4 regions of the Lonsdalea populi genome follow, and region 4 is predicted to be linked to each of the others. Evidence: predicted binding sites of a transcription regulator. Region 4 holds the regulator's gene; each other region holds the start of a gene.
What was found. The regulator Fur, encoded in region 4, represses iron uptake genes when iron is present. The targets are predictions, from matches to a motif close to ATAATAATGAGAACNACTATCAA.
Positions count from the first base shown of each region.

Region 1: I6N93_RS02350 (siderophore-interacting protein) is a predicted target of Fur. The motif match lies at 4,891-4,913, and genes of this name have one in related genera.
Region 2: exbB (tol-pal system-associated acyl-CoA thioesterase) is a predicted target of Fur. The motif match lies at 5,835-5,857, and genes of this name have one in related genera.
Region 3: fes (enterochelin esterase) is a predicted target of Fur. The motif match lies at 5,091-5,113, and genes of this name have one in related genera.

Region 1 covers NZ_CP065534.1:492,431-500,534, forward strand. The annotation lists gene thiB (thiamine ABC transporter substrate binding subunit) at 1-393, opposite strand, end outside; TPP riboswitch at 437-556, opposite strand; gene sgrR (HTH-type transcriptional regulator SgrR) at 597-2,255, opposite strand; gene sgrT (glucose uptake inhibitor SgrT) at 2,362-2,526, shown strand; gene proP (glycine betaine/L-proline transporter ProP) at 2,820-4,325, shown strand; gene I6N93_RS02345 (hypothetical protein) at 4,613-4,816, shown strand; gene I6N93_RS02350 (siderophore-interacting protein) at 4,966-5,871, shown strand; gene leuD (3-isopropylmalate dehydratase small subunit) at 5,920-6,522, opposite strand; gene leuC (3-isopropylmalate dehydratase large subunit) at 6,535-7,935, opposite strand; gene leuB (3-isopropylmalate dehydrogenase) at 7,938-8,104, opposite strand, start outside.
Region 2 covers NZ_CP065534.1:3,461,497-3,469,600, forward strand. The annotation lists gene I6N93_RS15290 (carbohydrate porin) at 1-278, shown strand, start outside; gene I6N93_RS15295 (sucrose-specific PTS transporter subunit IIBC) at 361-1,731, shown strand; gene I6N93_RS15300 (glycoside hydrolase family 32 protein) at 1,731-3,143, shown strand; gene I6N93_RS15305 (LacI family DNA-binding transcriptional regulator) at 3,175-4,194, shown strand; gene exbD (TonB system transport protein ExbD) at 4,379-4,798, opposite strand; gene exbB (tol-pal system-associated acyl-CoA thioesterase) at 4,801-5,757, opposite strand; gene metC (cystathionine beta-lyase) at 6,087-7,280, shown strand; gene I6N93_RS15325 (DedA family protein) at 7,471-8,104, shown strand, end outside.
Region 3 covers NZ_CP065534.1:2,565,875-2,573,978, forward strand. The annotation lists gene I6N93_RS11265 (amino acid adenylation domain-containing protein) at 1-3,366, opposite strand, end outside; gene I6N93_RS11270 (MbtH family protein) at 3,441-3,659, opposite strand; gene fes (enterochelin esterase) at 3,656-4,993, opposite strand; gene I6N93_RS11280 (TonB-dependent siderophore receptor) at 5,300-7,516, shown strand; gene I6N93_RS11285 (isochorismate synthase) at 7,793-8,104, shown strand, end outside.
Region 4 covers NZ_CP065534.1:1,213,401-1,221,504, reverse strand. The annotation lists gene ybfF (esterase) at 1-572, shown strand, start outside; gene ybfE (LexA regulated protein) at 753-1,034, shown strand; gene I6N93_RS05435 (methyl-accepting chemotaxis protein) at 1,215-2,888, opposite strand; gene fldA (flavodoxin FldA) at 3,277-3,789, shown strand; gene fur (ferric iron uptake transcriptional regulator) at 4,134-4,580, shown strand; gene glnS (glutamine--tRNA ligase) at 4,667-6,325, opposite strand; gene nagE (N-acetylglucosamine-specific PTS transporter subunit IIBC) at 6,535-7,968, opposite strand.

The sequences.
Region 1 (8,104 bases), 720 kb from region 4:
GCGGTTATAGATAAAGGCGAAGTATCCGTAGTCATAGGGCACGAACGTGTCATTGTGCCAGCCGCCCGGCAGCGAGAGCGCATCGGTATCGACCGTCCGTTTGCTGAACAGGCCGGTGTTTTCCGCCGCCTTAAGCAGGTTGTTGTCCAGACCCAGCACGACATCGGCCTGCGTGCGCTTTCCTTCCATCCGCAGACGGTTAAGCAACGCCACGCCGTCGGCCAGCGCCACGAATTTCAGCTCGCAGGCGCACTCTTTTTCAAACGCGATTTTCACGCTGGGACCGGGTCCCCATTCCGAGGTGAAGGAGTCGTAGGTATACACGGTCAGCGTAGGTTTCGCGAACACCGGAGCAGTGAGAATCAACAGGCAGGACAGTAATTTTTTTAACACTTTGCACTCCTGAGAAAAGGGGCGGCAAAGGTCTTTGAGCAAGCGGCGAAGCACTCCCAAATCCCTTCGCCGGTATTAACCGGATCAGGTTCGACGGGTATTTTCTCAGCGTAAAGCGGACGGTATGACGGCGCCGGGCTTTATCGCACCCCGTTGAGAACTCACGCATTGTAGAGACTTCATACCCGGAGTCAAAGCGCGCGTCAGTTTTCCGGCGGCGCGAACCAGGCGGATTTGAAATCAAACCACCCCAGCGTATTCATACGAATGCCGCGCATGCTGCGCTGCCCTTGCAACTGCAGCCAATGATGGAACAGTGGATGGATCTGCTGCTGAGTCACAAGCGATTGGCTCCAGTCCGTCAGCGACCAGCGGCCCTGACGCCACTGGCTGGCGTCTTCGGCCAGATCCCGATCCAAACAGTGCTGCATCAGCGGCAGTTCGTAGAGCAGGGCGAACAGAGAGAACGCCAGCGGCAAATAGAAGTTGGCGCTGCCGAGCCAGATGTCGCTCGCCTCGCCACCCTGGTACCAGTCAGCATAGTCGATACAGCGGACCGACAGCGTGACGCCGTGGGCGGACAGCAGCCGACGAATAATGTCGCTGATGTCCTGATACTCGGCGTGCTCATGATAGAAGGTGAGGGTCAGGTGCGTAAGGTTGACGGGTTTGTCCCGAGTCAGGCGGGGCTGGGCGTGGTGCCAGCGTGGCAGCAGCCCGTAGGCCGGCGACCAGTTGCACTGGTAGGTTTCGTCCGCGAGCCCGAGCAGGGCGACCGGGCTCAGCGCCTGGCACAGCCAGTCCCTGATGTCCGGGCGAGAAGTCAGCGGCGAGCGCCGGTCGAACAGCAGAAAGTAACAGCCTTCCTCCAATCGGTTCTCTAGTTCGTTGTTCGGCGAATTGTCGTTTTGTAATTGAAGCGAACAGGAGGGCGTATCCAGCGCGTCCGGCAACACCCAGATGCTCACTTCGTCAATCAGCGCACGATAGCCAAAGTAGTCGTCAAAGGCGTTGATTTTCAGCTGTGTAACGCTGTTGCGCAGCACGGCGTAAGGGCCGGTGCCCACCGGATGGCGGGTGAAATCGGGCAGCACTTTCCACTCCTGCGGCAAAATCATCGCGGACACGCTGCCGAGCAGCCAGGGCAACCAGACATCCGGCGTCGTCAGCCGCACATCCAGCACGGAGGGGATGGGCGATTCGATGGCGCAGAGATGAGAAAACAGCGGCATGGCGGTGATGCGTTGCAGAGAGGCGATCACGTCGTCCATCGTCAGCTCCCGGCCGTGATGGAAACGCACGGCGGGGCGCAAATAAAAACGCCAATGCAGGGGCGAGACCTGCTGCCAGTGGTGGGCTAAATCCGGCAGGAGTTCCCCATTTTCCTCATTTATGGTGGTTAATCCGCTGAAGATCTGGCGGGCCAGATGCGTTTCCGAACGCCGCAGCGCCGAGCCGGGCAGCAGGTTACGCATCGGCCGGTAGTAGGCGATGCGCAGCAGGTGTTTGCCCTGCCGGAAGCTGCGTCCGATGTGGGAAAGCAGCATCTGCCGCACCTGCGATTTGTCTCCCACCAACTGCACCAACTGGTCGATCCGATCCTGCTCCAGCAGGTCTTCCGCCCGCTGTTGCTGCAGCGTCAGACCGGTATAGAGGAAGCTGAGCCGCGATCGTTTTCCTCGTCCCGCTTCGGCTTCCCAGTTCAGCCAGCCCTCTTCCTGCATGGCTCGCAGCAGCGACCGAATATGCCGTCGCGAGCAGTTGAGTACCCCGGTCAGCTCCTGCAGCGTGGTGTCAGTAGGCTGTCCTTGCAGATGCTGCCAGAGCCGGATGAACTGTTGTTGCAGTCGGGAAGAGGACATAAAGGGGAACTCCTCGGCATAAAGTCATCAATATATTTTCCCCTATTTTACGTTGATACTTTGCCATAACTAAAGTGCAAATAATGAACGGTCGGAGGGCATGACGATGGCACTATCACGATTGTATCGGAGTTATCGCAACATCCTGTCCCAGGGACACTCGGCGTGGGGGCGCTGGCTGTCGACTTCTCAGCGTCTGGCGCTGCTGATGCAGGTGACGCAGTGGCAGACGGAGAATATGTCTGATGAGGAATACCGTCACTGGATTTGACGACAACAAGGTTTCTGTTTTCTGAGTGATGGTGAAGCTTTCACCGCCCGGTGGTTATCCCACCGGCTTTTTTTTGCCCGAAATAAGTGATGCATATCCTATGCTAAGATGGGCTTTGAAAATGAGTCAAGGAACGTTAAAGTCGATATAAACATTCAACCTATGGTAACATGCTAGTAAATGAAACTGGGTTAATCGGTTATAGCGAAATAAAAAACTATCTTGATGTGACCATCCTTCAGTGAGACGTTTCAATTCAGTCTATTACATTAAAACAGGTAAAATAATTCACTATGAAGTTACGCAGAAGAAAGGCACGGCCCATCGTTCTGGGCGATGTCACCATTATTGACGATACACGTTTACGTAAAGCCATTACCGCAGCCGCGCTGGGTAATGCCATGGAATGGTTCGATTTCGGTGTATATGGTTTTGTCGCTTACGCCTTGGGCCAGGTCTTTTTCCCCGGCGCTAACCCCAGCGTCCAGATGATCGCCGCGCTGGCGACATTCTCCGTTCCCTTCCTGATTCGTCCTCTGGGCGGGCTGTTCTTCGGCTCTTTGGGCGACAAATATGGCCGTCAGAAAATATTGGCCATTACCATTATCATCATGTCGATCAGTACCTTCTGCATCGGCCTGATACCGTCTTATAACTCCATTGGGATCTGGGCGCCGATACTGCTGCTGCTGGCCAAAATGGCTCAGGGTTTCTCCGTGGGCGGCGAATATACCGGTGCGTCGATCTTCGTCGCCGAATATTCTCCGGACCGGAAGCGTGGGTTTATGGGAAGCTGGCTGGACTTCGGCTCCATCGCCGGGTTTGTCTTGGGCGCGGGCGTCGTGGTGCTGATCTCCGCCATGATAGGCGAAGCCAAGTTCCTGGAATGGGGCTGGCGTATCCCGTTCTTCCTGGCGCTGCCGCTTGGGATCATCGGCCTTTATCTGCGTCATGCGCTGGAGGAAACGCCGGCGTTCCAGCAGCACGTTGAGAAGATGGAAAAAGACGACCGCGACGGCTTGAATACCGGGCCGCGTGTCTCTTTTAAAGAGATTGCCACCAAACATTGGAAAAGTCTGCTGTCCTGTACGGGCCTGGTGATTGCCACCAACGTCACCTACTACATGCTGCTGACTTACATGCCGAGCTACCTGTCGCACAACCTGCACTACTCCGAGAACCACGGTGTACTGATTATCATCGCCATCATGATCGGGATGCTGTTTGTTCAGCCGGTGATGGGGCTGCTGAGCGATCGCTTCGGACGTAAACCGTTCGTCGTGATCGGCAGCGTTGCGATGTTCCTGCTGGCCATCCCTTGTTTCATGATGATCAACAGTGGCGCAATCGGCCTGATTTTCCTGGGGCTGCTGATACTGGCGGTGATTCTGAATGCCTTTACCGGTGTGATGGCCTCTTCGCTGCCGGCGATGTTCCCGACTCACATCCGTTACAGTGCGCTGGCGAGCGCTTTCAACATTTCTATCCTGATCGCGGGTCTGACGCCGACGTTGACCGCGTGGCTGGTTGAAGCCAGCAACAACCTGTTTATGCCGGCCTACTACCTGATGGTCATCGCCGTTATCGGTCTGGTCACGGGTATCTTCATGAAGGAAACGGCCAACAAGCCGCTGAAAGGCGCGACGCCGGCGGCCTCCGACCTGAGTGAAGCCAGAGAGCTGCTGCGTGAGCATCACGACAATATCGAGCATAAAATCGAAGATATTAACGCTCAAATCGTTGAGCTAGAGACGAAACGTCGGTCGCTAATCGATCAGCATCCTCGCATTAACGAATAATCGTTGGACGCATTCAGGAAAGTTTTCTGCTTCCCTGACGCTCAATCAGGCAGCGGCCTACGGGTCCCTGCCTGATTTTTTTCTGTCCTATTCTTCCCCTGAATGTCCGCTGACGCACCGCGGTGCTCTTATCAATACGTCAGCTGAATGAAATGTTTCGATGAAATGGTCAATTAAGTTAAATAGTTAGGCGATCATATTATCGCCGCAAAATAGTTGAAGCTTGAATGGAGTTCTAGGTACTGTCCACGTGATTTTTTGTCATATTTTGCAAGGAAAACTCACACATGGCCGAATATGGAAAAGCCGTACCAAGAGAAGTCAAGGGATGGAACTGGGGCGCTTTTATGTTCAACATTGTTTGGGGCGTAGGCAATAAAACCTACCTGCCGTTGCTGTGTTTTGTTCCTCTGTTGAACATCGTCTGGGTGAACAGTGGCATTGATCGCTGCGTGATGAATGCCATTGCTTCTGTTATTTCCTCCGTCTGACCGTCTTGACAGCCCGAAAGTCGAACCACTTCCGCGCTTTGTGAGGCCGCTTCCACCTTCTATAAATCCCTGTATCAATAATTGTTCTCATTATCAGTAGAGTGCTAACATTCTTCGCTTGAGTACGGTAGAACACCAGAGGGATGAGTATGGCGGGAGCAAAAGAGTACAAGATTTTCGAGGTTGCGCTGGCGAATAAGCAGAAGTTGAGCCCGTCAATGATGCGCTGTGTTTTCCGCGGCGAGTCAGTGCGTGGGATGATGACCGGTGCGCCCGATCAGCGAATTAAACTCCTGTTCCCTGCACTTGACGGCACGCCGTCTCAACTGCCGGATGTCGCGAACTGGTATGCGGAGCTGCTGGCATTGCCGAAACGCCAACGTCCCATCGCGCGGACTTATACCCTTCGCCGCCTGAATGCGGCAGCGGGGGAGGTGGAAGTGGAGTTTGTCATTCACGGCACGGAAGGCCCGGCGTCATCGTGGGCGATGCGCGCCGAGCCGGGTGATCGTCTGCAGATGGTGGCGCCCTGCGCCGACTCGCGGGGCCGCCAAGGCGGCTATGAGTGGCTGCCTGTAGAGCAGACCCGCCGGGCGTTGCTGATCGCCGACGAAACTGCGTTTCCAGCCGTGAAAGGAATTCTGGAGCAGTTGGCCGGGCAGGCGTCGCCTCCTCAGGTGCAGGCCTTTATCGAGCTGCCTTTGCGTGCCGACTGCCAGGATTTCAGCCATTTCACCTTCGCCGATATTCATTGGCTGCCGCGGGAAGACAGCGGAGCAAAACACGGCGAGCGGTTGCTGGATGCGGTTCGCGATGCGCTGACCTTGCCTCAGGCCCCATGCGTGCCTCCCGTCGTTGAGTTAACGGAAGTCCCTGAAGACGAACTGCTGTGGGAAAGGGCGGAGAGTCAGCACGGGCAGTTTTTCGGCTGGGTGGCCGCCGAATCATCGGTGGTGAAAGCCTTAAGGCGATATCTGGTGGGCGAGCGGGGTGTCGCGCGAGAGTCGATGGCGTTTATGGCGTACTGGTGTCAGGGACCGCGTGGGGAGCGGTAAAAAACAGGCCCGCCGAAGCGGGCCATGGGCATTGTGACACGGTGAAGCTTAGCGCAGGAACGTCGGCTGTGTTTCCTCGTAGCGGGCAATCGCCGCTTCGTGTTGCAGCGTCAGGCCGATGTTATCCAGACCGTTGATCATGCAGTGACGGCGGAAGTTATCGATTTCAAACGGATAGCTTTTATCGCCCGCCTTCACAATCTGAGCTTCCAGATCGACGGTGAAGGTGATGCCTTCGTTGTTTTCCACCAGGGTAAACAGTTCGTCGACATCGGCGTCGCTCAGTCGAACCGGCAGCAGCTGGTTGTTCAAGGCGTTACCGTAGAAAATATCGGCGAAGCTCGGCGCAATCACGACGCTGAAGCCGTAGTCGGTCAGCGCCCACGGCGCATGTTCGCGGGAGGAGCCGCAGCCGAAGTTTTCACGGGCCAGTAAGATGCTGGCGCCTTTGTAACGAGGCTGGTTCAGCACGAAGTCAGGATTAGGCTGCTGGCCTGCGACATCCAGGAAACGCCAGTCGTTGAACAGATGTTGGCCGAAGCCGGTTCGGGTCACCTTCTGCAGAAACTGCTTGGGAATGATGGCATCGGTATCGACATTGGCGTTGTCCAGCGGGACGACCAGACCAGTATGTTGAGTGAATTTAGTCATGGGTTATCCCTCTCAGTTCAATTCGCGAATATCGGCGAAACGCCCGGTCACCGCGGCCGCAGCGGCCATGGCGGGGCTGACCAGATGAGTCCGTCCGGCACGGCCCTGACGACCTTCGAAGTTGCGGTTGCTGGTGGAGGCACAGCGCTCGCCCGGATTCAGACGGTCATTGTTCATCGCCAGACACATTGAGCAGCCAGGCAGACGCCATTCGAAGCCGGCTTCGATAAAAATCTTGTCCAGACCTTCCTTTTCGGCCTGTGCTTTTACCGGACCTGAGCCGGGTACGACCATCGCCTGCACGCCCGCAGCCACTTTGCGGCCTTTGGCGATAGCGGCGGCAGCGCGCAGATCTTCAATCCGCGAGTTGGTGCAGGAGCCGATGAAGACTTTGTCGATGGCGACGTCGGTCAGCTTGATGCCTGCTTTCAGGCCCATGTAATTCAGGGCTTTCTCGGCAGAGGCGCGCTCAACCGGATCGTTGAAGGATTCCGGTGCCGGGATGGCCTGATTCACGCCGATCACCTGGCCGGGGTTGGTGCCCCAGGTGACCTGCGGCGCGATGTCGGCGGCGTTCAGCGTGACCACGCTGTCGAATTGAGCATCCGCGTCTGACTTCATCGTCTTCCAGTACTCGACGGCTTTTTCCCATTCGTTGCCTTTCGGCGAGAACTGGCGACCTTTCAGGTAGGTGAAGGTCGTTTCATCCGGGGCGACCAGACCGGCTTTCGCGCCCATTTCAATCGCCATGTTGCACAGTGTCATGCGGCCTTCCATGCTCAGCGCTTCGATGGCCTTGCCGCAAAACTCGACCACATGACCGGTGCCGCCCGCGCTACCGGTTTTGCCGATGATTGCCAATACGATGTCTTTGGCCGTGATGCCCGGAGCCGCATCGCCGGTAACTTCAATCTTCATGGTTTTTGCGCGGCCCTGTTTCAGGGTCTGCGTCGCCATGACGTGTTCGACTTCGGAAGTCCCGATGCCGAACGCCAGAGAACCGAACGCGCCGTGGGTGGCCGTGTGGGAGTCGCCGCAGACGATGGTCATTCCCGGCAGCGTCATGCCCTGCTCAGGGCCGATGACGTGAACGATGCCCTGATAAGGGTGGTTCAGATCGTACAGCTGCACGCCGAACGCTTTGCAGTTCTTAATCAGCTCCTGCATCTGAATGCGGGCCATCTCGCCACTCGCCTTGATGTCGCGAGTCTGAGTGGAGACGTTATGATCCATGGTGGCGAAGGTTTTGCCGGGCTGACGCAGCTGACGACCTTTGGCGCGCAGACCGTCGAACGCCTGGGGCGATGTCACTTCATGCACCAGATGACGGTCGATATACAGCAGCGGCGTTTCGTTTTCCGCTTCATACACGACGTGCGCATCAAATAACTTCTGATATAACGTTTTACCCATGATTACACCCCTTCCGCGACATAACGGGCAATGACGTCGCCCATTTCACTGGTGCCAATGGCCTTGCCGTCGCGAGCCAGATCGCCTGTGCGGTGTCCGGCTTCCAGCGCATGATTCACCGCCTGCTCGATGGCGGCGGCGGCGGCATCTTCACCCAGGCTGTAACGCA
Region 2 (8,104 bases), 1.6 Mb from region 4:
CGTATGAAGGTAGCTATCAGTATATGGATCTCGATCCGCAAGGCTATTTAGCGCGCAATCAGGTCAGCGGCGGTTTTTACAAGCTGACCTTTGCACCCACCTTCAAGGTTGGCGATATCGCCAACTTTTTCAGCCGGCCCGAGCTGCGCGTTTTCGCCAGCTACATGGACTGGGATAAACGTCTGGACAACTACTCCAGCGAAGATGCCTTCGGCTCCACCGGCTTTAGCGCCGGCGGCGAATGGACCTTCGGCGTTCAGATGGAAACCTGGTTTTAATTGATTCAGCCTTCACCCGCGGCCTTCCTCGGATTGCCGCGGTTTCCGCTGATGTAGTGTTGTTTGATTGATGAGGAAACTTATGGACATTAAAGCCACTGCGGCTTCTCTTCTCCCCCTGCTGGGCGGAAAAGACAATATTGCCAGCGCGGCCCACTGTGCCACCCGTCTGCGTCTGGTGTTAAAAGATGATAATAAGGCGGACAAAGCCGCTATCGAGAAACTGGAAGGCGTTAAAGGCTGTTTCCAAAACTCAGGGCAAATGCAGATCATTTTCGGCTCCGGTTTGGTCAACAAGGTTCACGCGGAATTCATCAAAGCCGCAGGCGTCCATGAATCCAGCAAAGCGGAGGCCGCGTCGGCCGCCGCCAAAAAGCTGAATCCGTTGCAGCGTCTGGCGCGTCTGCTGTCCAATATCTTCGTTCCCATCATTCCGGCTATCGTCGCCTCCGGCCTGTTGATGGGCCTGCTGGGGATGATAAAAACCTATAACTGGGTGAATCCGGATAGCGCCATTTTCATCCTGCTGGATATCTTCAGCTCCGCCGCTTTCATCATTCTGCCGATCCTGATTGGTTTCACCTCCGCGCGCGAATTCGGCGGCAACCCGTATCTGGGTGCGACGCTCGGGGGGATTCTGACCCACCCCTCGCTGACCAACGCCTGGGGCGTCACCGAAGGGTTCAAGACCATGCACCTGTTCGGCTACGACTTCGCCATGATCGGCTATCAGGGTACCGTGTTCCCGGTACTGCTGGCCGTCTGGTTCATGAGCATGGTGGAAAAACGCCTGCGCAAAATCATCCCTAACGCGCTGGATATCATCCTGACGCCGTTCCTGACCGTCATCATCTCCGGCTTCGTCGCCATGCTGGTGATTGGTCCTGCGGGCCGGATACTGGGCGATGGTATCTCCATGGTACTGAGCACCCTGATCGCGCATGCAGGTTGGTTTGCAGGTCTGCTCTTCGGCGGTCTCTACTCTATTATCGTGATTACCGGGGTGCACCACAGTTTCCACGCCATCGAAGCCGGTCTGCTGGGCAATCCGAATATCGGCGTCAACTTCCTGCTGCCGATCTGGTGTATGGCTAACGTCGCTCAGGGCGGTGCCTGCCTGGCGGTTTACTTCAAAACCAAAGATGCCCGAATTAAAGCGATCGCCATCCCTTCCGGTTTCTCCGCACTGCTGGGGATTACCGAAGCGGCGCTGTTCGGCATCAACCTGCGCTTCGTGAAACCGTTCCTGGCCGCTATCGTCGGCGGTGCGCTGGGCGGCGCCTGGGTCGTGGCGAACCACGTCGGCATGAGCGCCGTGGGCCTGACCGGTATTCCGGGCATGGCGATCGTAAAACCCGACTCATTTATCAGTTATGTGGTCGGCATGCTGATAGCCTTTGGGACAGCCTTCGTGCTTTCACTGCTCCTGAGATACAAAACGGATAGCAAATAATGAGAGAAACCCACTTATTAAAACGTATGGCTCATGCCTTGATGTCGGCTCAATCGCGCCAGTGCTATGACCCTTACCGTCCGCAGTGGCACCTGTCGCCGAATGTCGGCCTGCTGAACGATCCTAACGGATTCATTCAGCATAGAGGGCGTTACCATCTGTTTTATCAGTGGAATCCATTAGCTTGCGCCCACGGTGCCAAATTCTGGGGGCACTGGAGTTCAGCCGATCTGGTCAACTGGCGCCACGAACCCGTGGCGCTGGTACCGGCGGAGAGTTATGAAAGCCACGGCTGCTACTCCGGCTCTGCGGTGGAAGACGACGACGGCGCGCTGACGCTGATTTATACCGGCAACGTAAAGTACGACGACGGAACCCGCACGGCCAACCAGTGTTTGGCGCGGGAAAATGCAGACGGAGGGTTCGACAAGCTCGGCCCCGTTCTGACGCTGCCGGAAGGGTATACCGGCCATGTGCGCGATCCGAAGGTGTGGCGTCATGACGGCAAGTGGTACATGGTGCTCGGCGCTCAGGACAACGATTTGCAGGGCAAGGTGCTTTTGTTCTCCTCCGACGATCTGCATCAGTGGCGGTGTCTGGGTGAAATCGCCGGTTCCCGCCTCGGCGGATTGGGCGATTTCGGCTACATGTGGGAATGCCCGGATCTGTTCCCGTTAGGGCAGCACGACGTGCTGATTTGCAGTCCGCAAGGTCTGGCGGCTGAAGAAGAGCGTTACCTGAATATCTTTCAGGCGGGCTACTTCGTCGGCAAGCTTGATTATGACAAAGCGCAGTTCATTCATGGAGACTTCCAGGAGCTGGATCTGGGCTTTGAGTTCTATGCGCCGCAGACCACGACGAGCCGGGATGGCCGTCGCCTGATGTTCGGCTGGATGGCGGTTCCGGATCAGGATGAGTTCCAGCAGCCCACCATCGAATACGGCTGGGTGCATACCATGACCTGTCCGCGTGAGCTCACGCTTCAGGACGGCATGCTTTATCAGCAGCCCGCCCGGGAGTTGCAGAGCCTGCGCACGCAGAAGCACGCCTGGAAAGGCGTAGCGGATTATGCTCCGGTACTACCTGCGGGCAGCGCGGAACTGATTGTGGATACGCAGGGAGAATTCCAGATCAACTTCGCCAATCTGATGGTGTTGTGCTGGGATGGCGAACGGCTGACGCTGAGTCGTCATAACCTGCATACGGGCGAGCCGGAACATCGTTACTGGCGCGGTGAACTGCACTACCTGCATATCCTGTGCGATAGTTCCAGCGTAGAGATCTTCGTCAACCACGGTGCCGCCGTGATGTCGGCCCGCTATTTCCCACAGCGGGATGCCACCCTCAGTTTCAGCGGTTCAGGGAGGTTAATGCTGCGGCACTGGCTGTTAGCGCCATGCGTGATAGAATAGTTTCCCTTTTTTCTACCATTAAGAACGAGTGGTGAAACAAACTAAGCGCGTAACCATCAGTGATATCGCCAAGCTGGCGGGGGTTTCCAAATCCACCGCCAGTTTGGTTTTAAATGGTCGTAGTAAGGAATTTCGCGTCTCAGACGCCACGCGCGACCGCGTTCTCGCTCTCGCTCAACAGCATCGTTACCTACCCAGTATTCACGCCCGCTCGCTTCGCTCTACCCGCAGCAATACGCTCGGCCTGATCGTCCCGGAAATGACCAACTATGGCTTTGCGTTAATTTCTCACGAGCTGGAAATGCTGTGCCGCGAAGCCGGTCTGCAACTGCTCATCGCCTGTACCGACGAGAATCCCAGCCAGGAAATTTTGGCGGTGAATAGTCTGATTCAACGTCAGGTGGACGGGCTGATTGTCGCCTCCAGCATGCTTAACGACGCCGAATATCAGAAGATCAACCAACAACTGCCTGTCGTACAGTTCGACCGCATGATAGGCGACTCCGACCTGCCGTTGGTCATCACCGAGTCGATAGAACCCACGGCGACGCTGGTGGAAACCGTCGCGCGTCAGCACCGGGGAGAGTTCTATTTTATTGGCGGCCAAGCCCGCATTTCGCCTACCCGCGACCGATTGGCGGGTTTCCAATTAGGGCTGGAACGCGCCGGAATTAGCTGCCATCCAGACTGGATCATTCACGGCAACTATCGACCCAGCTCCGGCTATGAAATGTTCGCCGAGCTGTGCGCGACGCTGGGGCGGCCGCCCAAAACCCTGTTTGTCGCCGCCTGCGGCCTGCTGGAAGGGGTGCTACGCTACCTGAATCAGCACAACCTGATGAACAGCGAGATCCGACTGTGCAGCTTCGACGACCACTATCTGTTCGACTGTCTGCCGTTGCGAATCGACACGGTCGCGCAAGATTGCGAAACGCTGGCAAGCAGAAGCTTCGATATGATTACCGCGCTGATCGACAGCCGTGTGCTGCCCGAAAAACGCGTTTACGTGCCCAGCCGCATCCACTGGCGGCATCCTGACTCACGCGGTTAAGCCGACTCCTCGGCCTATTTCCCGGCGGTGCGGCCTTTCGCCGCATCTCTGGCGAAAACATCGCGCCTGCGGCTGAAGGGCCAACCTCGTCGGCGAAAAAGGGCGATAGGCCACAGGCGAGGTTTATAGAAACGAAAAAGCGCGGCAAAAGCCGCGCTTAAAGTACAGGATGTTGCGTGAGTCATTAACGAGACACTTTTTCCATCCCCATCAACCCCACTTTGAGATACCCGGCGGAGCGGAGCGCGTCCATCACCTGCATCATGGTCTCATAGTCCACGCTTTTATCCGCCTGGAAGTAGATGGTGTTCTCTTTATTGCCGTTGGTTTTCGCATTCAGCGTCTGCGCCAGCGTATCCTGCGTGACCGGATCTTCACCCAGATACAGCTGTTTGTCGGCTTTAATCGTCAGATAGATCGGCTTTTCACGCGGCTGAGGCGCAGCGGAAGAGGCAGGCAGGTTCACGCGAACATCGACCGTCGCCAGCGGCGCCGCCACCATAAAGATAATCAGCAGCACCAGCATGACATCGATAAACGGCGTGACGTTGATGTCATGCATTTCGCCGTTTTCGTTCTGTCCGTCGTTCAGATGCATCGCCATGCTCAGCCCGCCCGCAGTTTCTGCGTCGAAGAAGACGCCGCGTTGCTTTCGCTGGCGGCAATATCCAAATCGCGGCTTTGGAGCAGCAGCACCTGCGCCGCCACATCGCCGACCAGCGCCTTGTAGCTGGTCGTGGAGCGGGCGAACACGTTGTAGATCACCACCGCCGGAATCGCCGCAATCAGACCGATAGCCGTCGCCAGCAACGCTTCGGCGATACCGGGCGCGACAACGGCCAGATTGGTCGTTTGCGTGTGGGCGATGCCGATGAAGCTGTTCATGATGCCCCAAACCGTACCAAACAGACCGATAAACGGCGCGATGGCGCCGACGGTCGCAAGGTATCCGGTCCCACGCGACATGTGGCGTCCGTTGGCGGCGACACGCCGCTCAAAGCGGAACGCGGTGCGCTCTTTGATGCCTTGATTATCGTCGGAACGGGCCGACAGTAAGATTTCGTCCTGCGCATCGGCGACGAACTGTTGCGCGACGCTGCCCATTTTGCAAAGACGCGCCATTTCCGCAGCTTCGTCCAGTGAGCGTAAGTTGCTCAGCGCGTCATGCTCGCGACGCAGACGGCGCTTGGCGCCGATCAACTCGGCGCTTTTGCCGAAGAAGATGGCCCAGGTCAGCACCGACGCCAGGATCAAGCCGATCATTACGATCTTGACCACAACGTCCGCATGTTGATACATCCCCAGCACGGATAAATCCATCTGCATCAAATTGCCCGGCGCGGCCGCGTCGGGACCCGGCGGCGGCGCGAGCGGTGATGCCGCCGCCGGGTCACCGCCGTTCGTGGAGAGAGGTAAAGATGAAGGCGCGGCAAACGCATAGCCGCTAAAGCCCGCCACCAGCAATAACGCCAGCAGGCTCCGGTACACTGCGCCAACGGCGCCGCCGATCGTCCGCCGGGCTGATGAAACCTGCTGCTTTCCTTTAATGTCAGCCGTATTCACGCTGTTCCTCCGCCAATCATTCAGTGCTGTTCATGGGTCAACTATTTTGGCCAAAATGATACCAAAGCCAAAATTAATTGATAGCTATTCTCATTATTATTGCGCATATATCTCCGTGGCAGCCGGCCCTTATAGCCGGAACTCCGCCTTTCCCTACAGCACAATTCCCTTTGACTGCCCTGACTGGCAGCAAGAGTGTGCTTTTTAGCCTTCCGCCCGACACACTCGGTGTCAGCCATGATAACGTAAAGAGAAAGGTGTTAAAGAGTTAAAACCGCCGCGCTCCTCAATGACAGGAGCCATCAAGGCCGATGAGCAACAGGTGAAGCATGACGAGTAAAAAAACCGCCACAGCACTGGTATCCGCCGGGAGACAGAAGAAATTTACCCAAGGTTCGGTTAATCCCGTGATTCAGCGAGCCTCCTCGCTGGTCTTCGACAGCGTGCAAGACAAGAAACAGGCGACCATCAATCGCGCCAACGGCGCGCTGTTCTACGGCCGCCGAGGGACGCTGACGCACTTCTCTCTTCAGGAAGCCATGGCTGAGCTGGAAAACGGCGCGGGCTGCGCGTTATATCCCTGCGGCGCAGCGGCTGTCGCCAACGCCATCCTGTCATTTGTCTCCGCGGGCGACCATCTGCTGGTGACCGGCTCCGCCTACGAGCCAACACAGGACTTTTGTAACAAAGTGCTGGGCAGGATGGACATCAGCACCACCTATTTCGACCCGCTGGTCGGCGGCGACATCGCCAAGTTGATCCAGCCGGAAACCAAAGTGGTATTTCTGGAATCCCCAGGCTCCATCACGATGGAAGTGCAGGACGTACCCGCCATTGTCACCGCCGTGCGCCGCGTCAACCCGGAGATCGTCATCATCATGGACAACACCTGGGCGGCGGGCATCCTGTTTAAGGCGTTGGATGCCGGGGTGGATATCTCCGTGCAGTCCGGCACCAAGTACATCGTCGGGCATTCCGACGCCATGCTTGGCACCGCGGTCTCCAATGCGCGCTGCTGGGACAGACTGCGCGAGCAGTCTTATCTGATGGGACAGATGGCGGACGCCGACAGCGCCTATATCGCTAGCCGCGGCCTGCGTACGCTGGGGGTCCGTCTGAAGCAGCATCAGGAAAGCAGTTTGCGCATCGCGCGCTGGCTGGCGGAACGTCCGGAAGTCGATGTCGTCAATCACCCTGCGCTGCCGGAATGTAAAGGCCACGCGACCTTCGCGCGCGACTTCAGCGGCTGCAACGGGCTTTTTTCGTTTGTTTTAAAACAAAAACTCACGCCAGCCCAGTTGGCCAGCTATCTTGATAACTTCAACCACTTCAGCATGGCCTATTCTTGGGGCGGTTTCGAATCGCTGATTCTGGCTAATCAGCCGGATGAGCTAGCCAAAATCCGACCGGCCGGCGGCGTTGATTTCAACGGAACGTTGATTCGGTTACATATCGGACTGGAAGATTGCGACGATCTGATCGAGGATCTCGCCGACGGGTTCAGAAGAATTCAGGAATCGTAAAGGTTTCTGTCGCGCTACATCCCCTGATTTCGCTGCGGTTGAATGGGGGAAACGTGTATTATGGTCGTTGTACGGCAGTTATAACGACAAACCCACGTTTTTCACCCTAATTACGTACCCGAACCGCGGCACGGAGCAGCAATACGTTGTTCACCTCAGGGGATTCCAGCAAAACCAGACAGGACGCAAAATGAGTGTTGTTCACGAAATAATTCAGGCGCTATGGCAGCAGGATTTCAGCGCACTGGCCGATCCTCACGTGATTTGGGTGGTCTACGGCATTCTCTTCGTTACCTTGTTTCTTGAGAATGGCCTGTTGCCGGCGTCTTTCCTACCCGGAGACAGCTTGCTGCTGCTGACGGGCGCCATGATCGCCAAAGGCGTGATGAGTTTCATCCCAACCATGGTGCTGCTGACCATTGCGGCCAGCCTGGGCTGCTGGCTCAGTTATCTGCAAGGGCGATGGCTGGGCCATACCCGACTGGTCAAAACCTGGCTGGGACAACTGCCGGTGCATTATCACCAGCGCGCTTATTCGCTGTTTCATCGGCACGGACTGGTGGCGCTGTTAATCGGCCGTTTTCTGGCGTTTGTTCGCACGCTGCTTCCGACCATCGCCGGGATTTCCGGGCTGAGCAATACTCGTTTTCAGGTTTTCAACTGGCTAAGCGGCCTGCTGTGGGTCTGCGGCATTGTCTCGCTGGGCTACGCCATCAGCCATATTCCGCTGGTGAAACGCTACGAAGACCAGGTGATGACCGGGCTGTGCTTGCTGCCGGTCGTGCTGCTGGTCAGCAGTTTAGTCGGTATCGCCGTCATACTTT
Region 3 (8,104 bases), 1.4 Mb from region 4:
CGTGTGCGCGGCATCCATTTCTTCGGGGACGTTAAGCCAGACCCCGTGAGCGAAACGGCGGTTGACGCCGTGATGTCGCGCAAACCAGTGCAGGATCGGCAGCCCCGTCAGCGGACCGCGTTGAGCGACGCGCGGGAACGCCGACTGTGGCGCCAACGGGCCTATCGTTCGCGCCATCCCGGCGGGCGTGCGTTCCGAGAAAATTTCACGCGGACGCAGCATCCAGCCCTGACGGCGCAACGCCGTCGCCAGCCCCATCGCCGAGATGCTGTCGCCCCCCAGCGCAAAGAAGTCGTCGTCCGCGTTGACCGCATCCATCCGCAACAGCGTCGCGATGGCTTCGCAAATCCGCACTTCCTGCTCGCCCTCGGCGGCCCTGCCCTGCCGAACGGCCGCCGCCTGCGGTTTCGGCAATGCCTGACGGTCAATTTTGCCGTTCACCGTGAGCGGCAGCTCGTCCATCACCATCAGCAGCGCCGGCACCATATAGTCCGGCAGCGTGCTGCCTAACTGCGCCAACAGGCGGGCAGAGATATCCGGCTGCGCGCGCAGCGCCTCGTCCGGCACCGAACAGTAGCCAATCAGGCGGTGCGTCACGCCTACCGGCTCGGCGATCACCACGGCGGTGCTGACTTCCGGCAATCCCGCCAGCGCGCTTTCGATCTCGCCCAGTTCCACGCGGAAACCGCGCACTTTAATCTGATGATCGACACGGCCGATAAAGGCCAACTGGCCGTCGGGACGCCAGCGCAGCACGTCCCCGGTGCGGTACATCACCCCGCCCGGCTCAAAGGGATTGGCGACGAAGCGGGCCGCCGTCAGATCCGGGCGACGCAGATAGCCGCGCGCAATGCCCGGCCCTGAGATATACAGTTCGCCGGGGACGCCGACCGGTACTGGCTGCAATCGGGCGTCCAGCAGCCAGACGTGCGTATTGGCGACCGGCCGGCCAATCACAGGCTGGTCCGCCGCCTGCACGCTGGCCCCCAGCGTGTCGATGGTGTACTCCGACGGGCCGTAGTAGTTATGGATCTCGATGGCGTTCTGGCGCTGCATCAGCTGCCACAGCCTGGGCGTGGCAGCCTCGCCGCCGATCATGATAAAGGCGGGCTGATGCTGTTCGGCTTCCAGCAGACCGGCGTCGATCAGTTGAGAGAAGAACGACGGCGTGATGTCCAGCAAATCCACCGGCACCTGATTCATTTGCTGCACCAGCGCCCACGCGTCGCGACGCAACTCTTCATCGAAAATATAAAGCTCGCTGCCCATCAGCATGCAAAACAGCGGTTCCCAGGAGGAGTCGAACGAGAAGGAGGCCGTATGACCGGCGCGCAGCCGTCTCCCGTGACGCTGCTGAAAACGCGTCATCGCCGGGCCGAACAGGAAGTGCTGGTGGGACAGCAGCAGGTTCAGCAGGCCGCGATGCGTGCTCATGACGCCTTTCGGACGACCGGTCGAACCCGAGGTATAAATGATGTAGGCCAGATGATCGCCGCACAGCGGCTGCGCACGATCGCTATCGCCGACAGGCGCCGCCGAGACCCTCTGGCATTCCTCCCGTAGCGCGTCATCGTCCAGACACAAGGTGTGCGGCAAGTCCGGCATCTGAGCAAGCCGGTCCCGCCAGGTGAGCAGCAGCACCGGCCGGGCATCTTCGCACATCAGCGTCAGACGCTCGCGCGGATAGTCCAGATCCAGCGGCAGATAGGCTGCGCCGCTGGCCAACACCGCCAGAATCGCCACCACGCTGTCCACCGAGCGCGGAACGGCGATGGCGACGACATCGTCCGCGCTAACCCCGCGCGCGATCAGAACGCGCGCCAGCTGCATCACCCGCGCCGACAGCGCCGCATAGTCAATCTGTTCGTTTGCGCTGGTGATCGCGACCGCCTTTGGCTGCCGAACCGCCTGACGCCGCAGCAGGTCGATGACTGAAGCGACATCGTCCGGCATCGCAAGCTGCGGTCCCCGGCTCCAGCCGTCGATCCGCTGCTGCTCTTCGAGGCTCAGCAACGACAGATCGCCAATCCGCCGCGCGGGCTGTTCCGCCAGCTGAGACAACAGGTGGTGCAGCCGCTCGCCGTGCGCAGTCAGCGTCTGGCGGTCATAGCGGGCGGGATTCGCCACCAGCCCCAACTGTAAGCGGTCGCCGTCGACGCCGATGTTGAACTCCAGATCGTCCACCGGGCCCATCGCCAGCACGTGGGTGACGGCGGGCGCGCCGTCCAGCGCCAGTCCGGCGTTGTACACCTTGTAGTTGAAGACCGGCCCGTACAGCCCTGCCTGGTCGCCGACCCGCCCCAGATCGCGCCGCAGCTGTTCGGCTTCGTAGCGTTGATGACGGCGGACGGTTTTGATCTCCGCCAGCAACGCCCGGGTGACGTCCGTCAATGTCATGTCGAAAGAGAGCGTTAGCTGTAACGGTAATACGTTCACGACCGGACCGGTGGCGGACAGCGCCGCCGAGCCCATACGGCGCATAAACGGAAAGCCAATCGACAGCCGAGGTTCTCCGCTCATGCGAAACAGGTAGACGGCCAGCGCCGCCATGGCGATTTCCGCCGGTTGGGTCTGCTCCAGTTCGGGATGCGCCGCCAGCGCGGCAAACGGCGTCGCCGGGAACGAGAGTTGATGATGCCAGGTCCGCACCGTGTCTGAGTGAGGCAGCCCCTCTTCGGTGGACAAAGAGATCGGCGCCGGCAGATCGGCCGCATGTTTACGCCAGAATTCGGCGGCGCGCTGACAGGCGGGAGAAGACTGCCAGGTCAGATACTCGTCCACCACGCCGCTGAAGGGCGTAAACGGGGTGGCCGCCGCCGCTTTTCCGGACCGCAGGGCGTTATAAATCTCGACAATGCGCCGCGTGAGCGCGTCAAAACTGAAACCATCCAGCAGCAGATGGTGAAAACGCTGATACCACAGCCACCGCTGTGGCTCTGCCGATACGCGCATTACACACTGCCGGTACAGAGGCTGTTCGCCGTCGGCCGGCAGTTCTTTCGCCAAATCCGCCTGCATCAATGCATAGGCAGCGTTTTCAGCTTCCGGCTGCTGACTGAGGTCCCGCCACTCGACTGCCAGCACGTCGCTCGGCGTCACACAGGTCGGCACACGCTGCCGAGGTTCACCGTCTTCGTTCAGTATGAAGCAGGCATGAACCGTATCCGCTTCGGCCAGTCCTTGCCGAATAGCCGTATCCAGATCGTCGCGGTCCAGCGGGCCGTTGAGTTCGATGGCATGCGCCACGGTAAAAATATTTCTCCGGCTGGCGATGCTGTCCGCCATCCAGATCCCCGGCTGGGCCGCGACGAGCGGTAGTTCCAGATAGTTTGCCTGTCGTACAGGCGTGACGAGAGTGTCAGACACGATGTGACTTCCTTTGCGTTTGCATGCAGAAAACGGAGTGTGGCGCCGTGACGACGCCGACGTGCGGTGCGCGGTTACCTCTCATCCTGCCGCAGGCCGGCGGGACGCATATCCTGCCACTGAGTTTCAATCCAGTTCAGGCAGGCCGAGCGGTCGCCCGGCCCGTAGACGGTACCCCATCCTGCGGGAACGGCTGCAAACGACGGCCAGAGGCTGTACTGCTCCTGTGCGTTCATCAGCACCAGAAACGCGAGACTGTCATCATCGAACGGGTTGGGTTGTTCCTGACTCATATTTGATTGCCTTTTTCCACGTGGTGGGAACATGCATGCCCCTCAGTCATCTCCGCCATCAGCCAGCGGCAGCCGTCAATCAAGCCGCCGCGCCAGCACAGCGCATCATGGCCGCCTGCATACACACGAAACTGAACCCGGTGTCCTGCCGCTGTCAGCGCCTGATGCATCTGTCGATTGACGAATTCAATGTCCGCCTCGCGGCTTCCCGCCTCCTGAAATACCGTCAGCGGCATGTCCGTAAGCCCCTGCTTGCGAACCTGCTCGCCCAGCCAGCCGCCGGGTTGGGAGGAAGAATTGCCATCGGTGATAACGGTCAGGTCAGGCCACCAGAAGGAGCCGGATTGCGTCAGCACCCGGCCGAAACGCTGCGGCATAAACAGCCCGGCATACAGCGCCGCCAGTCCGCCGTAGCTCTGACCCGCAACCAGCGTGCGATCGCGTTCATGGCTAAAGAGCGTGTGCCGAGCGGCTAACGGCAGCAGTTCATCCTGTACCGCCGCCCAAAAATCGGCGTTGCAGGGCAGTTCGTCGCTGCGGACGTCAAGATCGATCGCGTCGATCAGCAGCCAGACGGCGGGCGGCAGCGCCCCGCCCTGGGTTTCTTCGTCCAACGCGGAAAAGAGCGGGAACTGCTCCGCCCAGCGCTGGCCGTCAAGTACAATCGCCAGCGGACGCTGTTCCGGTGCGGAACTGTCTCCCGTGGTGTAAAGCCAGATACGCCGGGCGTTGCCCAGTTTGTCGCTGCGCCACGTGAAGGTCTGCAGCCGATGCCCGTTGACCGTCCCCTCTCCCCGGTCAACGCGCCGCCACGCGGTCTGCGACGGCGCACCGGGCATATGGGCGGACGACTCAGGCTGGCCTCCCCAGGTGTGATGAGGCGCGTTGGCATTCAGCGGATCGGCCACCGCATGGGCCGACAGCGAATACCACCACTCGCGCTGCTGCCGGCGGCGTTCGTCCTCATCCTCGCTGAACGCCGGCGGCAGCAGCCCGGCGCCGACCGGCAAAAAACAGTAGCTGCCGCGCCAATCGTTCTCTACCAGGACGGACCAGTGCCAAACGTCAGTACCTGCCAGACGCGTCAGGCTCTGTGGCGAGCAGCTGTGATGGTCGGTCACACCGTTGATATCCGCGTACACCCGCTGCGTCGGGGAAAGCGCCTCCATGCCGTCGGGATCGCGCCAGAGAAACGTCACCCTGACCTGTTTCCGGTCCGCGCTTTCGATCAGCGGCGTGCCGAGATGCGCAACCCGTCCCCACCAGTCTTCCGTCCCCGCATCCGGCGCAGTCAATAGCGCTGCCGCAAAGCCATACGGCAGTGATTCAGCCATAAATCCTCCAAGTTTAGCTTTGTTAATATTTAGTTAAGATTAACTACTTAATTTTTACTTTCTGTGGATAACGCCACAGAACCAGACATAAAGGAGAATAGTATTGAGAATCATTTACAGTTGCAATAACATGTCGTCCTAACTTGTGTTACGGCGGGGATTAACGCGAGACAACACCCTTATAGAAAAGGGTTTAGCCTGCAATTCACCTTATTGTGCGTCAGATGCTTCGGTGAGTTGCTGACTCAGTGCTTGCGAAATCCTTCTTCCTGATGTTTTGCAGCAGGCTTTTCAAAGGGATAAATCATGTTCACCACGAAAATAAAACCATTAGCACAGCTTATTACTTTTCGTACTAACGGACGCGGCATGCCGTGGGTGTTGGCTTCTTCGCTTCTGCTTCCCCCTCTGGCGCAGGCGGCGGATACGCCCTCCGCCGCCGACAGCAATGACACGATGTTGGTCAGCGCCACACAGGGAGAGAGCGTCACTGCGCCGCTGCGAGGCATCGTTGCCAAAGCCAGCGCCTCCGGCACCAAAACCGAAACCCCGTTGGTGAAGACGCCGCAGACGATCTCCGTCGTCACGCGTGACCAGATGGATCAGCAGGCCGTGGGTTCCGTCGCCGACGCGCTGAACTACACCAGCGGCGTCGTCACCAACTATCGCGGATCCTCCAATCGCAACGACGAAGTGATCGCCCGCGGATTCCGCTATGCGCCGAAATTCCTCGATGGGCTGAGTTTCGGCCTGAGCGGGCAAGGTTCATCGCTGGGAAAATTCGACCCGTGGCTGCTTGAACGCGTCGAGCTGGTGCACGGGCCGGCGTCCGTGCTGTATGGGCAGGTAAACCCCGGCGGGCTGATCAGCATGACCAGCAAACGTCCAACGGCTGAAGAGATCCGCAAGATTCAGTTCCGCGCGGGCAATCAGCATCTGGGCGAAGCGGCATTCGACTTTGGCGGCGCGCTCAACGACGACAAAACGTTGCTTTACCGCCTGAACGGCATCGGCAGCACCCAGCATGAATTCGTTAAAGACGCCAAGCGGGAGCGCGTCGCCGTCGCGCCGGCCCTGACCTGGCTGCCGAATCCTGATACCAGCTTTACGCTGCTGACGGCCTACCAGAACGATCCGGAAGCCGGCTTCCGTAACTTCCTGCCCGCCTACGGCACGATGTTCGAAACGGTCTCCGGCTATATCCCTTACGACCTGAACGTTAGCGATCCTAACTATCATGAATCGAAGCGCGAGCTGGGTTCTCTCGGCTATATCTTCGACCACTCATTCAACGACACGATCGCGTTCCAGCAGAATTTCCGCTACTCCAAGCTCAAGGAGAAATACAAGTATCTGGTCTACACCGTCGGTGGAACGGCGACGGACACCACCATTTCCCGCCGTCAGCAGAAGGAGTACACCAACACCGACGAACTGGGATTGGATAACCAGTTGAAGGCCAAATTCGCCACCGGCGATGTCGCGCACACAACGATCGGCGGGCTGGATTACAAGTGGCAGAAACAGGACTACAACTACTGGCGCAATGGCGGCGATCAATACGATTTCGACTGGGCTAATCCGGTCTACGGCGGCTCATGGCTGGTCAGCGACAGCGAACTGAATCTGATGACCAGCACGGTGAAAACACTCGATCAGGTGGGGATCTATCTGCAGGATCAGATGGAGTGGGAGCGCTGGAACCTGCTGCTGTCCGGTCGTAATGACTGGAGCGAAGTGCGGACGACTGACCGCTCCAAGTCCACCACCACGCAGCAAAACGACAACAAGTTCACCGGACGCGCGGCTCTGTTGTATGCCTTCGACAACGGCATTTCCCCGTACATCAGCTACAGCACCTCCTTCGAGCCGAACCTGAGCAGCGGCGCGCCGGGCAGCGATCCGTTCAAGCCCACCACCGGCGAGCAGTCCGAAATCGGGGTGAAATATCAGGTGCCGGGCGGCGATACGCTGCTGACGCTGTCGATGTTCGACATCACCCAGAAGAACATCACCTCCTACAACAGCATCACCGGGTACAACGAGCAGATCGGCAAGGTAAAATCGAAGGGGGTGGAAGCGGAAGCGCATACCCAGCTAACCCCGGAAATCAGCCTGATGGGCGCGTACACCTTCACCGATGCGGAAACCCGCGAGAGCAACACCGCCAACCAAGTGGGCAAGGCGCCCGCGTCGATTCCGCGTCATACCGCATCCGCCTGGGGAACCTACCGTTTCCTGGATAGTGCGCTGAAAGGCCTGACGCTGGGCACCGGCATACGGTATATCGGCACCAGCTACGGCGACAACGCCGAAAGCTTCAAAGTGCCTCACTACACCCTGTTCGATGCGATGGCGCGTTACGAACTGGGCGAAGCCGCCGCCAGCCTGAAAGGCGCGGCCGTACAGCTCAACGTCAACAATGTGGCGGATAAACGCTACGTCGCGTCCTGCAGCAGTACGTCCGCCTGCTTCTACGGCACCGGACGCAGCATCGTCGCCACGGTAAGCTACAGCTGGTAATCGGCGATGGCCATGCATCATCGCCGCTAGCACTCTGGCGGACGGCATCACGCGTCCGCCTATTCTGACTGATTGCCTTGAGGATCCGCCGCGAGGGGCTTAATCGGCGCAGCCGGTTCGAACCGGCATCAGCGCGCGCCGCTCATTCGATATGGCGAGTAAAGCGCCCCCAAGTGATGGATCCAGGGACTGGATATTTGATTACCACAGCATAATTTTGACGAAATACGCCTCAGCGTCATTTCGTTTTTGTGAATCAACCATAAGGAACGGACAGTGTCTACGCTATCTGCCAAGACTTGCGCGTCGGATATCGGCGACCTACGCCGAGACGACATGCTATTCCTGTCGCCCACCGCCAGCCTGCATGCGCGCGGCTGTTACGCCACGTTAACCCACCCGGCCGACGACGGCGACGATCTGAACGGCGTATTCCAGCGCCAGGTACGCCATCTGTTTGAACAGGCGCAGCGAGACGGTCTCGACAATCCGCTGCTGGTAGGCGCGGTCCCTTTCGATAAACGCCAGCCGGTCAACTTGAAAATCCCCACATCGTATCGCTGGATTCAGCGTGATGAGCTGGCGGAG
Region 4 (8,104 bases):
ATATGGCGCAAGATGTCGTGGATCTGCTGGACGAACTGGCGCTGGATCGTGTCATGGTGATCGGCCACTCCATGGGCGGTAAAGTCGCCATGGCGCTGAGCGCGCTGATTCCGGATCGCATTGAGCGCATCGTCGCGATTGATATTGCGCCGGTGCATTATCACAGTCGACGACACGACGACATCTTTGCCGCGCTAAGAGCCGTCAGCGCCGCCGGGATTACACAACGTACTGCCGCTGCGGAATTGATGCGCGAAAGCATCGCCGACGATGGCGTAATTCAGTTCCTGCTGAAGTCATTTGCTCAGGGAGCGTGGCGATTCAACGTGCCGGTTTTATGGGACCAGTACGAGGCCATTTCAGGCTGGCAGGACGTCCCCGTCTGGGCGCACCCCATTCTGTTCATTCGCGGAGAGAATTCGCCTTATCTGGATCGCCGCTATCGCGATGCGCTGCTGCGCCAGTTTCCCGGTGCGACGGCTTATGCCATCGCAGGCGCAGGGCATTGGGTCCATGCAGAAAAACCCGAGGCCGTGCTGCGGGCAATACACCGTTTTATGGCCCAGAGTTAACCCAACCGTTCGCCGCGACACCAGTAAACCATTGTCGCGGCTGGTTCCGCTGGGGTATCATGTCGCCCGCTTTACGCACTGAAGGGTCGGCTTTCTAGCCACTGGCATTGTTAACCACATCATCAAAATGTCGCAGATAAAATGCGCCTTTTGGTCCGAATCTTTGCAGTACCACTACCTATGGCAAAAGAACAAACGGATCGCACCACGCCGGATCTTTTCGCTGATGAGCGTCGTCCGGGCCGTCCGAAAACCAATCCGCTTTCACGAGATGAACAGCTGAGAATCAACAAGCGCAATCAGCTGAGACGAGACAAAAATCGTGGGTTAAGGCGGGTTGAGCTGAAAATTAACGCAGAAGCGGTCGATATTCTCAACGCGTTGGCGGAAGAGAAAAAGATCAGCCGAAGTGAGCTCATCGAGCAAATTTTGCTATCGCAGCTGGCAGGCGCAACACGTTGATCGCACATAACGCGTCGTCAGAGACGCCCCGAATTTATTGTTTTCATTACGACGTTCACTGACTCCCACGCTCCGCACATCTTTCAGTCTAATTCCCAATCCGCCCTTATCATCGCGCTCCTCGCGGCGACGATAAGGGTAACAGGCATAGCTGCTAGCGTGTGAAATCGCGTGGCTTGGTTAGAATTTTTCCCAGTTATCCGCCGATTTCCCTGATGGGAGTGCTTTTAACGCAGGCGCGGGAGCGGCCGATTTTACCTCACGGCTATGAACTACGGGCGCGTCTTTGGCCGACGATTCCGTCAGGCGGAAGACCGACACGGCCTGCGTCAGCAGAGCCGCCTGCTCTTCCAGCGAGCGCGCGGCGGCGGACGCTTCTTCAACTAACGCGGCGTTCTGCTGTGTGACGCCATCCATTTCCGCAATCGCCTGCCCTGCCTGAGCAATCCCTTTACTTTGCTCCTCGGACGCCGTGGCAATTTCCGCCATGATATCGGTCACGTTCGATACGGAGCGGACTATTTCGCTCATGGTCGTTCCTGCGTCCGCGACCTGCGACGATCCGGAATCGACGCTGCGTACCGAATCGGAAATCAGATGTTCGATCTCCTTGGCCGCCTGCGCGCTTCGCTGAGCCAGATTACGCACTTCCCCCGCGACGACGGCGAAACCACGCCCTTGTTCTCCGGCGCGGGCCGCTTCCACTGCGGCGTTCAGCGCCAGAATGTTGGTCTGGAATGCAATCCCGTTAATCACCGTGGTGATTTCAGCAATCTTCTTGGAGCTGCTGGCAATTTCAGACATGGTTTTCACCACGTTGTCGACCAGTTCTCCACCCTTGTGGGCCGTGACCGAAGCCTGCTGCGCCAGCTGACGCGCATGCCCGGCGTTCTCGGCGTTCTGTTTCACCGTCGACGTTAACTGCTCCATACTGGCCGCGCTCTCTTCAAGCGCGGAGGCCTGAGACTCCGTGCGCGCCGAGAGGTCATTGTTGCCAGCGGCGATTTCCGCCACGCCCTGATAAATGGATTCGGCGCTGCTGCGGATGGTGCTGACCGTATTAGCCAGGCTGCCCTGCATATCGCGCAGCAGAGGGAACAGTTTGCCCACGCAGTTGTTGCCGAAGTCCACGATCGGTTTACCCAACCGCCCGGCGGCGATGATCTGGAAGTAGTCGCGAAGTTCGTTGAGAGGGCGCATCAAATATTTGACCAGATAACGATCGGTGAACAGCAACATTAATATGCCCGCTATCAGTCCCGCTACCAGGATAGTCTGGCCAATGAAAGTCAGACGGTTGAAACGCTCGCCCGCTGCGCTAAACTTCTCAGCGCCCGCTTTGTTGAACGCCGTAACAGAAATGCCGAACTGACGACTTAACGCAGGGACGGTCGTTTTAGCATATTCCTGATACTCATCCAGCGCAGAGGCAGCCGCGCGTTGGAACATCGGCTCTACGCCATTTTGGATAAGATTCGTCCAGTCGTTGGCCACCGCATCAGCCAAAGAACTGTCCATGCCGGCGTGGTCGATCTGTTTGAACGCCACCAAACCCTCTTTCATATTATTGAGCGCTTCCGCTGCAGACCGCTGCTCTTTGTCCGCATTGGCGATATCGCCCGACCGACGATAGTCCACCGATCTGGCCAGTCGAGTCACCATACGAAAATACTGATCGTTCCCCGTGTTGACTAGGTTCATATTTTTAACCAGGAGCGTGCTGGTGTGCGATGTTTGGGTCATCGCATGGAATGAATAGAAGGTGTAAGCCGAAACCGCGCCCCACAACACACAGAAAGTGCCCAACACCCACAGTAATGCCGTACGGATAGCAATATTTCTCAGCAATCGCATATCAAAACTCCCTGCCGAAGCAAAAGATTAAGTTTGGTGTAACTAAGACTGGCTGAAGCGCCTTTGTTAAGGGAAAGCACGGTGCTGATTGGGCGTCACTGACAAAGCGCTCAGTGTTCACCATCGTCAATATCGGACAAAAATTTAGAGGACAGACTTCGCAAAAATAAGAAAAAAACCAGAAATAATATTTAGTTAAAGTTTTTCAATAAGATAGTAGATTAAAAAAATTACAAAAATATCTATGACATAAAAAATCACCGCGAGGGCAGAGAGAGTCGAGGCACCGGCAGATACAAGTTTCTCCCTCAGAAAGGGTCTGCTATCATTATCCGATCTGTGGTAGCTCAGGCACCATATCAATAGGAATCAAGAGGTTATATTATCCATGGCACTTATAGGTATTTTCTTCGGCAGCGATACTGGCAATACCGAAAACATTGCCAAGGCAATCCAACAGCAGCTGGGCTCCGATGTCGCAGAAGTCCATGACATCGCCAAAAGCAGCAAAGAAGATCTTGAGCGTTTCGACATTCTGCTGCTGGGCATTCCAACCTGGTATTACGGGGAAGCACAGTGTGACTGGGACGATTTCTTTCCGACGCTGGAAGACATCGATTTCGCCGGAAAGCGCGTAGCGCTCTTTGGATGCGGCGATCAGGAAGACTATGCCGAGTATTTCTGTGATGCCATGGGCACCTTGCGCGATATTATCGAACCGCGCGGCGCGACCATCGTCGGTAACTGGTCTACCGAAGGTTACTACTTCGAAGCCTCGAAAGGTCTGGCTGACGACAACCACTTCATCGGCCTGGCGATTGATGAAGACCGTCAGCCGGAGCTGACCGAGGAGCGCGTGAGCGCATGGGTTAAACAAATCAGTTCTGAGCTGAATTTGTAAGCATTTTAGATCAGTTCTCCCCGTTGCGGCCCGGCACAAGTTTGTGTCGGAGCCGTATCAATAGGTAAAACCTGTCATAAATATAGATACATTTTTTTAACTTTTCCGCTTTGCGCGGTACAATACCCCCTTCGGTTAGCTGGTTTCTCACCATTTTTCGCTTTTAAAACGGCGTTGCGCCGTCCCTCTCACCGATGGGTAAGCCTGATATGGTTACGGTTCTGCGGTTTTCATTTCGCCTATGCAGTTCTATAATTGAGACGAATAAACATGTTTGAGCCGACCGATGATATTAGGCTAGTTAGCCTCCCTTGATGAAAGTAGAGTAACAGGACTAAATCCGCATGACTGACAACAACACCGCATTAAAGAAGGCCGGCCTGAAAGTAACCCTTCCTCGTCTTAAAATCCTGGAAGTCCTGCAGGACCCAACTTGCCATCACGTCAGTGCGGAAGATTTGTATAAAAAACTGATTGATATGGGAGAGGAAATTGGCCTGGCTACCGTTTATCGCGTGCTAAACCAGTTCGATGACGCCGGTATCGTTACTCGTCACAACTTTGAGGGCGGAAAATCAGTTTTCGAGCTGACTCAGCAACAGCATCACGATCATCTGATTTGTCTAGACTGCGGACGCGTCATTGAATTTAGCGATGAATCCATTGAAGCTCGCCAGCGTGAGATTTCAGAGCGCCACGGTATCAAACTGACTAACCACAGTCTGTACCTGTACGGCCACTGCAGCTCCGGCAACTGCCGTGAAGACGAAAAACTGCACGAAGGGAACTGATTCCTCTTCTAATCAGAAAAAATGATTCACAAAAAAAGAAAACCGCCACGGCGGTTTTCTTTTTTCTTTATTCGGGCACGATAAAGTCAACCGGCCCAAGTGTCTCGCAAACCTGTGGTTCGGTTAAATACCAAATGATCGGCGCTGGAGTAAACGCGGTCCGCGCAGAAGTACCCTTCACGCTCGAACTGGTACGCTTTCTCCGCCAGAGCCTCCGCCATGCTGGCTTCAACAAATCCATTCGCGATCTGCAACGACTCAGGGTTGATGGTCGACAGGAAATCTTCCGCCGCCCCTGGGTTCGCTACGCTGAAAAGACGGTCGTACAGGCGGAATTCGGCCGGAATGCCGTGCGCCACGGAAACCCAGTGGATGACGCCTTTTACCTTGCGTCCATCGGCCGGATCTTTGCTCAGCGTATCTGGATCATAGCTACAGTAAATTGTTGCGATCTCGCCCTGCTCGTCTTTTTCAATACGGTCAGCTTTGATCACATAGGCGTTGCGAAGACGAACTTCCTTTCCCAGCACCAGACGTTTGTACTGCTTGTTGGCGGCTTCACGGAAGTCGGCACGGTCGATGTACAGTTCGCGGCTGAAACCGACCTGACGCGTTCCCATCTCCGGCTGGTTGGGATGGTTTGGCATCGTCACCCACTCTTCGTGGCCTTCAGGCAGGTTTTCGATAACCACTTTCACCGGATCCAGCACGGCCATGGCGCGCGGCGCATTCTCGTTCAAATCATCGCGAATGCAGGATTCCAACGATGCCATTTCTACCGTGTTGTCCTGTTTGGTCACACCGATACGGCGGCAGAATTCGCGAATAGAAGCTGCGGTATAACCACGACGACGCAGACCGGAGATCGTCGGCATACGCGGATCGTCCCAGCCTTCCACGACGTTTTCCATCACCAGTTGGTTCAGTTTGCGCTTGGACATCACCGCATATTCCAGATTCAAACGAGAAAACTCATACTGATGCGGATGCACGGGGATGGAGATATTGTCGAGCACCCAATCGTACAGACGGCGGTTATCCTGGAACTCCAGCGTACACAGAGAGTGAGTCACCCCTTCCAGCGCATCGGAAATGCAGTGGGTAAAGTCGTACATCGGGTAGATGCACCACTTGTTGCCGGTCTGGTGGTGGTCGGCGAATTTGATGCGATACAGCACTGGATCGCGCATCACCATGAAAGGCGACGCCATATCAATTTTGGCGCGCAGGCACGCGGTGCCTTCGGCAAATCCGCCGCTGCGCATTTTTTCAAACAGCACCAGGTTTTCCTGAACGTCGCGATCGCGGTAAGGGCTGTTTTTACCCGGGGAGGTTAGCGTACCGCGATACTCGCGGATCTGCTCCGGCGTCAGCTCATCGACATACGCCAGCCCTTTATTAATCAACTCAATCGCGTACTGATGCAGTTGGTCGAAATAGTTGGACGAATAACGGACTTCGCCGCTCCAGGAGAAGCCCAGCCAATGGACGTCGTGCTTGATGGACTCGATAAATTCGATGTCCTCTTTGACCGGGTTGGTATCGTCGAAACGCAGGTTGCATTGGCCGTGATAGTCTTCGGCAATGCCGAAATTCAGGCAAATCGATTTTGCATGACCGATATGCAGGTAGCCATTGGGCTCCGGCGGAAAACGCGTCTGAATATGATCATACTTACCAGATGACAGATCTTCGTCGATGATCTGGCGAATAAAATTCGTTGGGCGGGCTTCTGCCTCACTCATGCTTGATTCCTTAAAACGAAAAACAACACATAACCGCTAATGATCCAACAAGCCACGCCGGGAAACAACCGTTTGTTTCACCTAAATTGCATAGGCGTGGACAGCATAAAAAACGGGGTGAAGTTTTATCTTCGCCCCGCTATGAATATTTCAATGACGAAATCGCCCGGCGGGGTCATACGTTATTACCCGACCGATAAAGTGTCGCCCTATTTTTTCGATAGCTGCCGTAAAGCAAACGCGATAGTTTCAGCCTGCGTCCCCACAACAATCTGCACACTTTGCGCGTTCAGGCGAATCACGCCGGAAGCGCCCAGCTGTTTGGCTAACGCTTCATCCACCCGCGCCGAGTCTTTCACATTTAAACGCAGGCGCGTGATGCAAGCGTCAATACCGGTCAGGTTGTCTTTCCCGCCGACGGCGCGCAAATACCCCTCAGCCGCCGTTTCCAACTTATCTGAAGATGAAACCTGCGTGGACGGGGTCTCTATGACAGTCGCAACCGCTTCGCGCCCCGGCGTCAGGAGATTAAAACGTTGGATAGTAAAACGGAAGACGATGTAGTAGATAACGAAGAATACCAGCCCCTGCGGAATCAACATGTACCACTGCGTCGCCAGCGGGTTGCGGGATGAGAGCACCATATCCACCAGACCTGCGCTAAAACCGAAACCGGCAATCCAATGCATGCTCGCGGCGATGTAAACCGACAGCCCAGTCAGCAGCGCATGCAGGAAATACAGCACTGGCGCCACGAACATAAAGGAGAACTCCAGCGGCTCCGTGATGCCGGTAAAGAAAGCGGCAAAGGCGCCGGCTATCATGATCCCGGCCACCCGGCTACGATTCTCAGTGCGGGCACAGTGATAAATCGCTAACGCTGCACCCGGCATGCCGAACATCATGATAGGGAAAAAGCCCGCTTGATAACGCCCGGTGATGCCTGGAATCGCTTTACCCGCATCGATAGCCTGCTGTCCACTCAGGAAGTTAGGGATATCGTTGATCCCCGCGACGTCGAACCAAAAGACGGAGTTGAGCGCATGATGCAGACCGACAGGGATCAGCATGCGGTTAAAGAAGGCGTAAATCCCCGCTCCGACGGACCCCATACGCTGTATGTGTTCGCCGAAGGAGACCAGACCGCCGTAAATCACCGGCCACACGTACATCAGGATGGCGGCGACGACGATCATCAGCATGGAAGTCAGGATCGGCACCAGACGGCGGCCGCTGAAGAAAGAGAGAGCTCGCGGCAGCTCAACGCCGCTGAAACGGTTATAAAGTTCGGCCGAAATTACTCCGACCAGGATACCGACGAACTGATTTTCAATTTTACCGAACGCTGCCGGCACCTGATCCAGCGGGATTTGCTGAATCATGGCGACCGCCGCCGGCGAACACAGCGAGGTCAGAACGAGATAGCCCACGAATCCGTTTAACGCAGCGGAACCGTCTTTATCCTTGGACATGCCGTATGCCACGCCGATGGCGAACAGCACCGCCATGTGTTCAATGATGGCAGCGCCAGATTTCAGCAATAGCGCGGCCAGCGCGTTCTGACTGCCCCATCCCGTCGGGTCGATCCAGTATCCTACCCCCATCAAAATGGCGGCGGCAGGCAATGTGGCGACAGGCACCATCAGCGCCCGGCCTATATTCTGTAGATAACCGAGTGTACTCACTTTCCTCTCTCCCCTTGCGAACAATGAAACGGCCAGTCGATTTAATCGTTTTAGCCCCACCCTGCGGATAGGTTTTGAGTGTAAGAAATATATT